One region of the Streptomyces sp. NPDC048383 genome, then DNA from elsewhere that is predicted to be linked to it. Evidence: riboswitches for the same ligand, from Rfam matches in the RefSeq annotation. Region 1 holds a riboswitch; each other region holds the start of a gene.
The links. Region 1 has a riboswitch for thiamine pyrophosphate ahead of thiO (glycine oxidase ThiO). Riboswitches for the same ligand answer to the same signal wherever they lie in the genome.
Positions count from the first base shown of each region.

Region 2: it holds a riboswitch for thiamine pyrophosphate, as region 1 does, so the genes downstream of both, AB0D46_RS05245 (thiamine ABC transporter substrate-binding protein) here and thiO (glycine oxidase ThiO) in region 1, are expected to answer to the same signal.
Region 3: it holds a riboswitch for thiamine pyrophosphate, as region 1 does, so the genes downstream of both, thiC (phosphomethylpyrimidine synthase ThiC) here and thiO (glycine oxidase ThiO) in region 1, are expected to answer to the same signal.

Region 1 covers NZ_JBEZKS010000032.1:36,369-40,715, reverse strand. The annotation lists gene pknB (Stk1 family PASTA domain-containing Ser/Thr kinase) at 1-29, opposite strand, end outside; gene AB0D46_RS21865 (thiazole synthase) at 167-967, opposite strand; gene thiS (sulfur carrier protein ThiS) at 973-1,173, opposite strand; gene thiO (glycine oxidase ThiO) at 1,170-2,339, opposite strand; TPP riboswitch at 2,337-2,449, opposite strand; gene AB0D46_RS21850 (FAD-dependent oxidoreductase) at 2,619-3,839, shown strand; gene AB0D46_RS21845 (Rv2175c family DNA-binding protein) at 3,986-4,347, shown strand, end outside.
Region 2 covers NZ_JBEZKS010000004.1:84,084-88,430, reverse strand. The annotation lists gene AB0D46_RS05255 (ABC transporter ATP-binding protein) at 1-330, opposite strand, end outside; gene AB0D46_RS05250 (iron ABC transporter permease) at 330-1,946, opposite strand; gene AB0D46_RS05245 (thiamine ABC transporter substrate-binding protein) at 2,003-3,103, opposite strand; TPP riboswitch at 3,189-3,298, opposite strand; gene rlmN (23S rRNA (adenine(2503)-C(2))-methyltransferase RlmN) at 3,363-4,347, opposite strand, start outside.
Region 3 covers NZ_JBEZKS010000001.1:184,615-188,961, forward strand. The annotation lists gene thiC (phosphomethylpyrimidine synthase ThiC) at 164-1,951, opposite strand; TPP riboswitch at 1,946-2,090, opposite strand; gene AB0D46_RS00890 (YibE/F family protein) at 2,163-3,554, shown strand; gene AB0D46_RS00895 (SsgA family sporulation/cell division regulator) at 3,578-4,027, opposite strand; gene AB0D46_RS00900 (helix-turn-helix domain-containing protein) at 4,124-4,347, opposite strand, start outside.

The sequences.
Region 1 (4,347 bases):
ACGAGGGGGTCATCCAGGGTCGTATCCACCCGGCGATTCTACGAGCGCCCACCGCGCCACCGGCCCGGATGGGGGTGGTTGCAGCGCAGCTGTGACGCACGTCCCCCTCCGGGCAGGCGCCCGCAGACCCCTGCCGGCCCCGCCCGGCAGGGCCAGTACCGCAGGGTCAGGAGGTGAAGGCGGGGCGTTCGGGGTCGAGGGCGGCGCGGCCCTCGACGGGGGAGGAGGCTTCGGCGAAGCGCCGCTGCGGGATGCGACCGGCGCGGTGCGCGAGGCGTCCCGCCGAGACGGCGTCCCGCATGGCCGCGGCCATCAGGACCGGGTCCTGGGCCCGGGTCACGGCGGAGGCCAGCATCACCCCCGCGCAGCCCAGCTCCATGGCCAGCGCGACGTCCGACGCCGTGCCGGCCCCCGCGTCCAGGATGACCGGGACACCGGCCCGCTCGACGATCAGCTCGAAGTTGTGCGGGTTGCGGATGCCCATGCCCGAACCGATGGGGGAGCCGAGCGGCATGATCGCCGCGCAGCCCACGTCCTCCAGCTTGCGGGCGAGCACCGGGTCGTCGTTGGTGTACGGCAGGACGGTGAAGCCCTCGTCCACCAGGACCTCGGCGGCGTCCAGCAGCTCGACGCCGTCGGGCAGCAGGGTGCGCTCGTCCGCGACCACCTCCAGCTTGATCCAGTCCGTGCCCAGGGCCTCCCGTGCGAGGCGGGCCGTGAGCACGGCCTCGCCGGCGGTGAAGCAGCCCGCCGTGTTCGGCAGCACGGCGATGTCGAGCTTCGTCAGGACCGACAGCACCGAGCCCTGCACCGTCGGGTCCAGGCGGCGCATCGCCACCGTCGTCAGTTCCGTCCCGGACGCGGTCAGCGCGCGTTCCAGGACGTCCAGGCTCGGCGCGCCGCCGGTGCCCATGATGAGGCGGGAGGAGAAGGTCCGGCCGCCGAGCGCGAAGAGATCGTCCGCCATCGCCGTCAGCCTCCCTGGACCGCGGTGAGGACCTCGACGCGGTCGCCGTCGCCCACGGGGGTGTGCGGCCACTGCCCGCGCGGGACCACGGTCTCGTTGAGGGCGGCGGCGACGCCCTTGGGCGCCCGGGACAAAGTGGCGACCACCGCGTCGAGGGTGGTGCCGGCCGCGAACTCGCGCGGCTCGCCGTTGACGGAGATGGTCATGCGTAGGACTCCTGACGTGCGGGGGAGAAGCGGCGGGGGGTGAAGGGGCGGGCGATCTCCGGTACGACACCGGTCGCCAGCAACTCCGCCATCACGTCCCCGGTGAGGGGCGTCAACAGGACCCCGTTGCGGTAGTGGCCGGTGGCCAGGTGCAGGCCCGGCAGCTCGGTCGGGCCGAGCAGCGGCGCGTTGTCCGGCGAGCCGGGGCGCAGCCCCGCCAGGGTTTCCACCAGCGGGAGTTCGGTGATGCCGGGCACCAACTCGTGGGCGTCGCGCAGCAGCTCGTAGACGCCGCCGGCGGTGACGGTGGTGTCCCAGCCGAGTTCCTCGCTGGTGGCGCCGACGACGAGCTCGCCGCTCTCGCGCGGCACCAGGTAGACGTGGCTGCCGCGCACGACCGCCCGTACGGTCCGCGACAGGAACGGGCCGTACGCGGCCGGTACCGACAGCCGCAGCACCTGCCCCTTCACCGGCCGTACGGGAACGGCCACCTGGGGCGGTACGCCGGCCAGCCGGCCGCTGAGCGAGCCGGCGGCCAGCACCACCTGGTCGGCGAGCACCTCCGTACCGTCGTCCAGGACGGCGCCCGCCGCCCGGTCCCCGCTGGTGAGGAGCCGGTCCGCCCGGCTGCGGCGCAACGTCACCCCGGAGCGTTCGCAGGCGGCCAGCAGCGCGGCCGCGAGCCGGCGCGGATCGACCTGGTGGTCCCCGTCGACCCGCAGCCCGCCGCGCACCCCGGGCGCCAGCATCGGCTCCAGGCGGCGGCACTCGCGGCCGGTGAGCCACTCGGACTCCAGCCCGCAGCGGCGCTGGAGCGCGTGGAGTTCGCGCAGGTGGAGGCGGTCGTCGGCGTCGAGGGCGACGGCCAGGGTGCCGCAGGCCCGGTAGCCGATGTCCATGCCGCCGGCGGCCTCGTGCAGTTCGGCGGCGAAGTCCGGATAGCGGGCGGCGGAAGCCACGTTGAGCCCGAGCAGGGTCTCCTCGCCGTAGTGCAGTTCCGTGACGGCGGCCAGCATGCCCGCCGCGACCCGGGCCGCGCCGCCGCCCGGGTCCGGGTCGGCCAGTACGACGCGCAGGCCGCGCCGGGCGGCCCGCCAGGCGATGACCAGGCCGATGATCCCGCCCCCGATGACGAGGACGTCGGATCCCTTCCGAGATGAGTGCATGGGCGTCCAGCCCCTCCCTTCGCCGGCATGACCCGGATCAGGTTCGTACGGTCGGAGGCCGGCCAGCCTCCCTCTCAGCCCGGTGCGCCCGGACTCCCGCGATGGGTAACGGTGGCCAGACTAACCCCGTGGCCGGTGGCGGGTAAGGCTGCCTCCCCGCTGCCTCCCGCCGTCCCGCCACCGCCCCGGCGCTGTTCGGCCCGTGGGCTCCCCGCCGTCCCGCCCGGGCCGCCGCACCCGCTATTCCTGACGAATCGTCAGGGAACTAGGCTGGGTCGGGTGAGCGAGCAGACGCAACAGACGAAGCCCGGTGTCGTGATCGTCGGCGCCGGAATGGCCGGGGTGCAGACCGCGGTGGCCCTGCGCGAACAGGGCTTCACCGGCCCCGTGACCCTGCTGGGAGCCGAACCCCACCAGCCCTACGACCGGCCCCCGCTGTCCAAGGCGGTGCTGCTCGGCAAGGCGGAGGACTCCGCCTTCGACGTCGACTTCGAGGGCCTGGACATCGAGCTGCGGCTCGGCACCGAGGTCACCGGCTTGCGGCACGCCGCCCGCGAACTGGACACCGGGGCCGGACCCGTCCCGTACGGGGCCCTCGTCCTGGCCACCGGCGCGCGACCGCTGACCCTGCCCGGCACCGAAGGCGTCCCCGGCGTGCACCTGCTGCGCACCCTCGACGACGCCGCCCGGCTGCGGCCCGTCCTGGCCGCCGCCCCCGCCACCGTCGTCGTCGGGGCCGGCTGGATCGGCGCCGAGTTCGCCACCGCCGCCCGCGCGGCGGGCTGCGCCGTGACCGTCGTCGAGGCGGCGGACCGGGTCCTGGCGGGCGCCCTCCCGGCCGAGGTCACCGCCCCGATGGCGCACTGGTACGCCGAGGCGGGCGCCGAGCTGATCACCGGCGCGAAGGTGGCCGGCGTCGAGGAGGGCCGGGTCCGGCTCGCGGACGGCCGGGAACTGGCGGCGGACGCCGTCGTCGTCGGCATCGGCGCCCGCCCCGCGACGGACTGGCTGGCCGGCACCGGCGTCGACCTCGGCCCCGACGGCTCCGTCACCGCGGACGCCCACCTGCGCACCACCCTCCCCGGGGTGTACGCCGTCGGCGACTGCTCCTCCTTCCCCTCGGCCCGCTACGGTGCGCGGCTGCTGGTCCACCACTGGGACAACGCCCTCCAGGGGCCGCGCGCCGTCGCGGCGAACATCCTGGCGGGGGAGCCCGTACGGGCCTACGACCCGGTGCCGTACTTCTGGTCGGAGCAGTTCGGCCGCTTCGTCCAGTACGAGGGACACCACGCCGGGGCCGACACCCTGCTGTGGCGCGGCGACCCGGGCGGGGCGGGCTGGTCGGTGTGCTGGCTGCGGGACGCCGCCCTGGTCGCGGTCCTGGCCGTCGGCCGGCCGCGGGACCTCGCACAGGGCCGCAAGCTCATCGAGTCGGGCGTCCGGCTCGACCCGGCCCGGGTGGCGGACCCCGCCGCCCCGCTGAAGTCCGCCACCGCCTGACGGCCGGGGCGGGCCGGGACACGGGCGGGGACGCGGCCGGGCGGAGCGGGGAAGTCCGCACCGCGCCGCCCGGGCGGGAGGCGGCCCGGACCCCGGACGGACGGGCCAGGTACCGGCGGCCCGTCCGAGATGGCAGGCTTGTGTCCGTGACCGAGATTGACGCAAAGATCGATGCCCTCGTCCCCTCCTGGCTGCACCTCCCCGACATCGCGGAGATGCTCGACATCGAGGTGACCCGGGTCCGCCAGATGGTCAAGGAAGGCCAGCTCATCGCCGTACGCCGGGGCGAGAACCGCACCCTGCAGGTTCCGGCCCAGTTCATCGACGGCGACAAGGTCGTGAAGGGCCTCGTGGGCCTCCTGACCGTGCTGCGCGACGACCGCTTCTCCGAGGAGGAGATCCTGGAATGGCTCTTCACCGAGGATCCGACCCTGCCCGGCAGCCCCGTGCAGGCGTTGAGTGAGAATCGCGGCACGGAGGTGAAGCGCCGCGCGCAGGCGCTCGCCCT
Region 2 (4,347 bases), on a different contig from region 1:
GTAGGCGTGCCGGGTGGAACCGCGCATCCGCAGGCCGAAGGCGACGTTCCCGCCGACGTCGCGGTGCGGGAACAGCTGGTGGTCCTGGAACATCAGCCCGACGCCCCGCCGGTGCACGGGCACCCCGGCCTGGTCGGCGCCGGCCAGCAGGACCCGGCCGGCCGACACCCGCTGGAGACCGGCCACCACCCGCAGCAGGGTGGACTTGCCGCTCCCGCTGGGTCCGAGCACACACACGGTCTCGTGCTCGGCGACCTCCAGGTCGACGTCGTCCACGACCGCGCGTTCGCCGAAGCGGACCGTCACCCCTTCGAGACGGAGCAGGGTCATCAGAACTCTCCCGAGGTTTTGTCGGGGCGCAGCCGCTCCAGCACCAGCAGGGACACGGCGCACACCAGCATCAAAATCGTGCTCAGGGCCATGGCCTGCCCGTAGTTCAGCTCACCGGCCCGCCCCAGCAGTCGGGCGACGGCGACGGGCAGGGTCGGGCTGTCGGGCCGGGCGATGAACACGGTCGCCCCGAACTCGCCGAGGGACACCGCGAAGGCGAAGCCCGCCGCGATCAGCAGCGCCCGCCGCACCAGCGGCAGGTCCACCTCGCGCCAGGCCCGCAGCGGCGAGGCACCCAGTACGGCGGCGGCCTCCCGCAGCCGTCCGTCCACCGCCCGCAACACCGGCAGCATGGTCCGTACGACGAAGGGCACCCCGACGAGCGCCTGCGCGAGCGGCACCAGGATCCAGGAGGTCCGCAGGTCCAGCGGGGGTTCGTCCATGGTGATCAGGAAGCCGAAGCCGACGGTCACGGCGGACACCCCGAGCGGGAGCATCAGCAGCGCGTCGAAGCCGCGTACGAAGCGCCCCCCGCGCCGGGTCAGCGCGGCGGCGGCGAGCCCCCCGATGAACAGGGCGATGGCGGTGGCGGCCAGCGCGTAGCGCAGCGAGTTCCCGATCGCCTCCAGCGGTGGCACCAGGAACGTTCCGCCGCCGGAGCCCGCGTCCTGCAGGGCCCGGTAGAAGCCGAGCCCGTAGCCGCCGGGGGCGTCGAAGGACCGCTCGACCAGCACGCCCAGCGGCAGCACGATCAGCAGCGCCACCGTCAGCAGCACCCCGCCGAGCAGCCCCCGCTGGGCCCAGCCGCGCGGCCGGTGCGCCGTGCGCGCCGGGTCGACCAGCCGCAGCGCGGTCTCCCGGCGGCGCACGGTCCATGCGTGCAGGGCGAGGATCGCGCCGACCGCGACGAACTGCACCATCGTCAGGACGGCGGCCGTCGGCAGGTCCAGCAACTGCGCGGTCTGCCGGTAGACCTCCACCTCCAGGGTGGAGTACGCGGGACCGCCCAGGATCTGCACGACGCCGAAGGAGGTGAAGGTGAACAGGAAGACCATCAGCGCGGCGGCGGCGACGGCCGGCCCGAGCGCGGGCAGCGTCACCCGCCGCCACGCCCCGTAACGCCCCGCGCCGAGGACCCGGGCCGCCTCCTCCTGACGGGGGTCGAGCTGGGCCCACAGGCCGCCGACCGTCCGGACGACGACGGCGTAGTTGAAGAAGACGTGCGCCAGCAGGATCGCCCAAACCGTGGTGTCCAGGCGGACTCCCCACAGCTCGTCCAGCAGTCCGCCGCGCCCGACCAGCGCGAGGAACGCCGTGCCGACGACCACCGTCGGCAGCACGAACGGAACGGTGACCACCGCGCGCAACAGTTGCTTGCCGGGGAACTCGAAGCGGGCGAAGACGTACGCCCCGGGCAGCGCGATCAGCAGGGTGAGCACCGTGGAGGCCAGCGCCTGCCAGGTGGTGAACCACAGCACGTCCGCGATGTCGGGCCGGGCCAGCACCTCGCCGATCCGACCGAACTGCCAACCGGAGTCCGTCCTGAGCCCGCGGCCGACGATCGCGGCCACGGGGTAGGCGAAGAACAGCCCGAAGAAGACGAGCGGCACCACCATCAGGCCCAGCCTGACGGCGGTGGTCCGCCCGCCCTCCTTCGGGGAGCTCCCGCGTGCTACTTCACGACGAGCGAGGACCATGCCTTGACCCACTGCTCACGGTTCTTGGCGATGGCGTCCGGAGTGACGTTCTCCGGCTTCTCGATCACCACACCGTGCTTCGTGAAGACCTCCGGCAGCTGCGCGTCCTTGACCACCGGGTTCACGAACATCTGGAGCGGCATGTCCTCCTGGAACTTCTTGCTCACCAGGAAGTCGAGGAGCGCCTTGCCGCCCTCGGGGTTCTTCGCGCCGTTCAGCAGGCCCGCGAACTCGACCTGGCGGAAGCAGGTTCCGGTGGAGACGCCCGTGGGGGCCTCGGCCGGCTGCGGCTCGCCGTAGAGCACCTCGACCGGCGGGCTGGAGGCGTACGAGACGACCAGCGGACGGTCGCCCTTGGCCTTCTTACCGCCCGCGGAGCCCGAGAAGCGCTCGTTGTAGGCCTGCTCCCAGCCGTCGACGACCTCGACGCCGTTGGCCTTGAGCTTGCTCCAGTAGTCCTTCCAGCCGTCCTCGCCGTACTTGCCGACGGAGGCGAGGAGGAAGCCGAGACCGGGCGAGGACGTCGCGGCGTTCTCGGTGACCAGCAGGTTCTTGTACTCCGGCTTGACCAGGTCGTCCAGCGTCTGCGGCGGGGCGAGCTTCTTGTCGGCGAAGTACTGCTTGTCGTAGTTGACGCAGATGTCACCGGAGTCGATCGGGGTGACGCGGTGCTGCGGGTCGAGCACGAACTCGGACTTGATCCCGTCCATGCCCTTGACCTGGTACGGGGTGAAGATCCCGTTGTCGAGGGCCCGCGAGAGCAGGGTGTTGTCGACACCGAAGAAGACGTCGCCGCGCGGGGAGCCCTTGGTCAGGATCTCCTGGTTGAGCGCCGTGCCGGCGTCGCCGGACTTCAGTCGCTTGACGGTGTAGCCGCTCTGCTGCTCGAACTCCTTCAGGACCGAGTCGGTCACGTTGAAGGAGTCGTGGGAGACGAGGGTGACCGTCTTGGACTTCGGGGCGTCGCTCGCGCCGGCGGTCCTGTCCTTGGCGTCGCCGCCGCCGCAGGCGCTGAGCGTGGTGACGCCGAGCGCGGCCACGAGCGCGGCGCCCGCGATCCTCTGGGTGGTGCTCACTGGTTGATTCCTCCTGGGATGACCAGGAGAAGACGCGGCCCTGCCCGGCGCTCTGCGAGAGCGGACGCCGGGCAGGGCGCAACAGCATGAGTGGTGACCGAACTTCCTACCCCGAATGACCGGGGCGAGGTTCAGAGGGTCTGCGGATGACGGATACCGCACTCTCAGCGCTGTGGCGCTCCCCTGTCGGAATATGAAATTGGTTCGGCCACAGGGTACCCCGCGTCCGAATGTGATCGACCATGGCCGAATTTCGGCCCTATCGCTCCGAGGCGGCCAGCTGGCCGCAGGCGCCGTCGATCTCCTGACCGCGGGTGTCCCGTACGGTCACGGGCACCCCGTGGCGGGCGATGGCCTCGACGAACGCCTTCTCGTCCTCGGGCCGCGAGGCGGTCCACTTCGAGCCCGGGGTCGGGTTCAGCGGGATCAGGTTGACGTGGACGCGCTTGCCCTTGAGGAGCTTGCCGAGCAGGTCACCGCGCCAGGCCTGGTCGTTGATGTCGCGGATCAGGGCGTACTCGATGGAGATCCGGCGGCCGGACTTCTCGGCGTACTCCCAGGCCGCGTCCAGCACCTCACGGACGTTCCAGCGGGTGTTCACCGGGACCAGGGTGTCGCGCAGCTCGTCGTCGGGGGCGTGCAGCGAGACGGCGAGCCGGCACTTGAAGCCCTCGTCCGCGAACCGCAGCATGGCCGGGACCAGGCCGACGGTGGAGACGGTGATGCCGCGCTGCGACAGGCCCAGGCCGTCGGGCTCCGGGTCGGTGAGGCGGCGGATGGCGCCGACGACGCGGTTGTAGTTGGCGAGCGGCTCGCCCATGCCCATGAAGACGATGTTCGACAGCCGGGCCGGGCCGCCCGGGACCTCTCCGTCGCGCAGGGCGCGCATGCCGTCCACGATCTGGTGCACGATCTCGGCGGTGGACAGGTTGCGGTCCAGACCGGCCTGGCCGGTGGCGCAGAACGGGCAGTTCATGCCGCAGCCGGCCTGCGAGGAGATGCACATGGTGACCCGGTCGGGGTAGCGCATCAGCACGGACTCGACGAGCGTGCCGTCGTGCAGCTTCCACAGGGTCTTGCGCGTGGTGTCGTTGTCGCAGCTGATGTGACGCAGGACGTTCATCAGATCGGGCAGCAGCTCCTGCTGGAGCTTCTCCCGGGAGGCCGCGGGGATGTCGGTCCATTCCGCCGGGTCGTGGGCGTAGCGGGCGAAGTAGTGCTGGGAGAGCTGCTTGGCCCGGAAC
Region 3 (4,347 bases), on a different contig from region 1:
CGGCCGCACTCTAGGACCTGGAGCGCGCTCCAGGTCAAGGGTCGAGCTCCCGGGCCGGTACGTTCGAACTCCCGCCCCCCGAACTCTCAGCGCCCGGACATGGCGCTGCTCCCGACCGACGGAAATCCGCCGGGCGGGAGCAGCACTCCCCCCGAACAGTGCGTCAGTCCGCCAGCGGCAGATAGACGCGGTTGCCCGCAGCGGCGAACTCGGCGGACTTCTCCGCCATGCCCGCCTCGATCTCGTCGGCCTTCAGGTCCCCGCCGTGCTGACGGCGGATGTCCTGCGAGATCTTCATGGAGCAGAACTTGGGACCGCACATCGAGCAGAAGTGCGCGGTCTTGGCCGGCTCGGCCGGCAGGGTCTCGTCGTGGAACTCACGGGCCGTGTCCGGGTCGAGGGCCAGGTTGAACTGGTCCTCCCAGCGGAACTCGAACCGTGCGTCCGACAGGGCGTCGTCCCACTCCTGGGCGCCCGGGTGCCCCTTGGCCAGGTCCGCCGCGTGGGCGGCGATCTTGTAGGTGATGACTCCGGTCTTCACGTCGTCGCGGTTCGGCAGGCCCAGGTGCTCCTTGGGCGTGACGTAGCAGAGCATCGCCGTGCCCCACCAGGCGATCATCGCGGCGCCGATGCCCGAGGTGATGTGGTCGTAGGCGGGCGCGACGTCCGTGGTCAGCGGGCCGAGCGTGTAGAACGGCGCCTCTTCGCAGATCTCCTGCTGGAGGTCGATGTTCTCCTTGATCTTGTGCATCGGGACGTGGCCCGGGCCCTCGATCATCGTCTGGACGTTGTGGCGCTTGGCGATGGTGTTCAGCTCGCCCAGCGTCTTCAACTCGGCGAACTGCGCGGCGTCGTTGGCGTCGGCGATGGAGCCGGGGCGCAGGCCGTCGCCCAGCGAGTACGTGACGTCGTAGGTCGCGAGGATGTCGCAGAGCTCTTCGAAGTTCGTGTAGAGGAAGTTCTCCTTGTGGTGCGCCAGGCACCACGCGGCCATGATCGAACCGCCGCGGGAGACGATTCCGGTCTTGCGCCGGGCGGTCAGCGGCACGTACGGCAGCAGCACGCCGGCGTGGACCGTCATGTAGTCGACGCCCTGCTCGGCCTGCTCGATGACCGTGTCCTTATAGATCTCCCAGGTCAGGTCCTCGGCGCGGCCGTCGACCTTCTCCAGCGCCTGGTAGAGCGGCACGGTGCCGATCGGGACGGGAGAGTTGCGCAGCACCCATTCGCGCGTGGTGTGGATGTTGCGGCCGGTCGAGAGGTCCATGACCGTGTCGGCGCCCCACTTGGTGGCCCAGGTCATCTTGTCGACCTCCTCCTCGATGGAGGAGGTGACCGCGGAGTTTCCGATGTTGGCGTTGACCTTCACCAGGAACCGCTTGCCGATGATCATCGGCTCGATCTCGGGGTGGTTCACGTTGGCCGGCAGGACCGCGCGACCTGCGGCGATCTCTTCGCGGACGACCTCGGCGGAGACGTTCTCGCGGATCGCGACGTACTCCATCTCCGGAGTGATCTCGCCGCGTCGGGCGTACGCGAGCTGGGTGACGGCGGCCCCGCCACGGCCGCGGCGGGGCTGCCGCGGACGGCCCGGGAAGACCGCGTCCAGGTTCTTGAGGCCGCCACGGGGCGAGGTGTGCTTGATGCCGTCGTCCTCGGGGCGCGCGGGGCGGCCCGCGTACTCCTCGGTGTCGCCACGGCTGATGATCCAGTTCTCGCGCAGCGGCGCGAGGCCCCGACGGACGTCCGTCTCGATCCCGGGGTCGGTGTACGGCCCGGACGTGTCATAGAGCGTCACGTCCTTGCCGTTGGTGAGGTGGACCTGGCGGACGGGCACCCGGATGTCGGGGCGGGAGCCCGCCACGTAACCCTTGTGCCAGCCCGGCTGGCGCTCGTTCCCGCCGTCGGCGTCCTGGCTGACGGCAGGCGTGCGTGCGTCCTGAATGGTCATGAGACCGTATCTCCCTACGCCGGCATTACCCGGTAACAGGTTCGGCGGTCGACGCAGCCTCTTCCCGTACGCGTTCTCATGTGCGTACGGTGATCAGCGCCCTCTCAGCCCGGTGCTCCGAGCTCCCGCGTTGTGCAAAGGTGCCCCCACGCTAGCGTCATCTGTGGCGTGCTGAACAGTGGGCCCCCTCATCTCTTGCGATGATCTGCCGGTGACGTCCTCGCCGCAGCCCCCCACCGAGCCCACCGAACCCACGGGTCACCACGACCATGAGCCCGCACCCCACGGGCATGCGGCCGTGCCCGCCCCAGGCCATTCCCACAGCCACAGTCACGGGCCGGCGGCTCCCGTTTCCCAGCACCTGCGCAAGGTCATCGCCGCGGTGCTGATCCCCTTCGCCGCGGCCGTCTTCATCGGCATGGCGGTCCTGTGGCCGGGCGGCGCACCCGCCCACGAGCGGACCGGCGTGGGCTTCGACCGGCAGACCCAGCAGGGGCAGGTCGTCGCGCTCGAAAGCGTCGACTGCAAATCGGTGAACGCCTCGCAGGTACCGGCGACGGGCGACCTCACGACCCCCCAGGGCCGCGAGGCGGACGCCGCGCAGAACGGCGACTGCAAGAAGGCCACCGTCGTGGTCGGCAGCGGTCCGGACAAGGGGCGCGCCTTCTTCGAGATCGTCCAGCCGGGGGCGCCGCGGCAGTTGGAGCAGGGCCAGGAGGTGGTCGTCGCCCACGCGCCGGACGCCCCGCGGGACCTCCAGTACTCGGTGATCGACGTGAACCGGAAGCTGCCGATGGCGCTGTTGGCCGGCATCTTCGCGGTGGCCGTCGTCGTGGTCGGCCGACTGCGGGGACTGTTCGCCCTCATCGCCCTCGTGATCAGCTTCGCGATCCTGACCCTGTTCATCCTCCCGGCGATCCTGCAGGGCTCGAACCCCCTGGTCGTCGCGATCGTCGGAGCCAGCGCGATCATGCTGATCGCCCTCTACATGTGCCACGGGCTGACGGCGAGGACCTCGGTCGCCGTTCTCGGCACGCTCGTCTCGCTGTTGCTGATCGGCCTGTTGGGCTCGGTGTTCATCGACTGGGCGTTCCTGAGCGGCAACACCGATGACAACACCGGCCTGATCCACGGTCTCTACCCCGACATCGACATGAGCGGTTTGCTGCTCGCAGGTGTGATCATCGGCTCGCTCGGCGTACTCGACGACGTGACGGTCACCCAGACCTCGGCGGTGTGGGAACTCCACCAGGCCGACCCGAAGATGGGGCCGCGCGCCTTGTACGGGGCGGCGATCAGGATCGGCCGCGACCACATCGCCTCCGTGGTGAACACCCTCGTACTCGCCTACGCGGGCGCCGCGTTGCCCCTGTTGTTGCTGTTCTCGATCGCCAACAGCAGCATAGGAGCGGTGGCGAACAGCGAACTGGTGGCGGAGGAGATCGTACGGACCCTCGTGGGCTCGATCGGCCTCGTCGCGTCGGTGCCCGTGACGACGGCCCTGGCCGCACTGGTGGTCTCGGCGGACCGGCCGGGCGCCCCGGCCGCCGCGGCGGCTTCGGGGCCGGTCCGCGGCGGCAAGGGGCGGCGACGCAAGCGCTGAGCGACGGGTGGGGGGTGCCTCCCTCAGCCGGCGTTCCGTTCGTTGTGCTGGGCTTCGGCGAGGATCTTGTCGAGCGCCTCGTCGAGATCTCCCTCGAAATCACCCAGGTTGCGCTCCTGACCGAGCGGAACAAGCCGGTCCGTGCGGTCGAGGAAGGCGACGAGCGGCGCCGCGCCGGCGCGGAACAGCGCCCGGTCCCCGCCGACCTGGAGACGGATGTGGACGTCGGACAGCTCGTCCGGGTGGCTGGGGGCGATGTGCACATCGCCGTCACCGCACGGCTTGTTGATGCCGTCGAGAAGCAGTTCCCGGCCGAACGCCCAGGTCACGGGCGCGTCTCCGGGAAGGTGGAAGGTGAGGCGTACTGCGTAGGGGTCACGAGCTTCGTACCGGAGTTCCACCGGGATTCGGAACGAGAGTTCCTCGGAAACGAGGAAGCTCATCATGACCTCTGCCTGTACCGACTCGCGCATTGCCTACCCCGCTGTAGTGGAAGTGGCCAGGAATGGTCCCCCAAGCCCTCTTGACAAGAGTGGTGGAAGCGCTGGGAGATCACAAGGAGTGAGTTTTCAGATACTGATAGAGAACGAGAGGGTGCTCAACAGCGCGCCTACTTCACTCCGCAGCCGTTCCATCGCATGGGGCAACCGGTTTTCCTGGTGCGCGGGGAGCGAAATGGCCATGGTTGCGGCGGTATCGCCCGCTGTGATCGGGATGGCGGCGCACACCGTACCCAACGCGTACTCCTGACGCTCCGTAACCGGCTGCATCCGCTCCAGGGAAGCGATTCTTT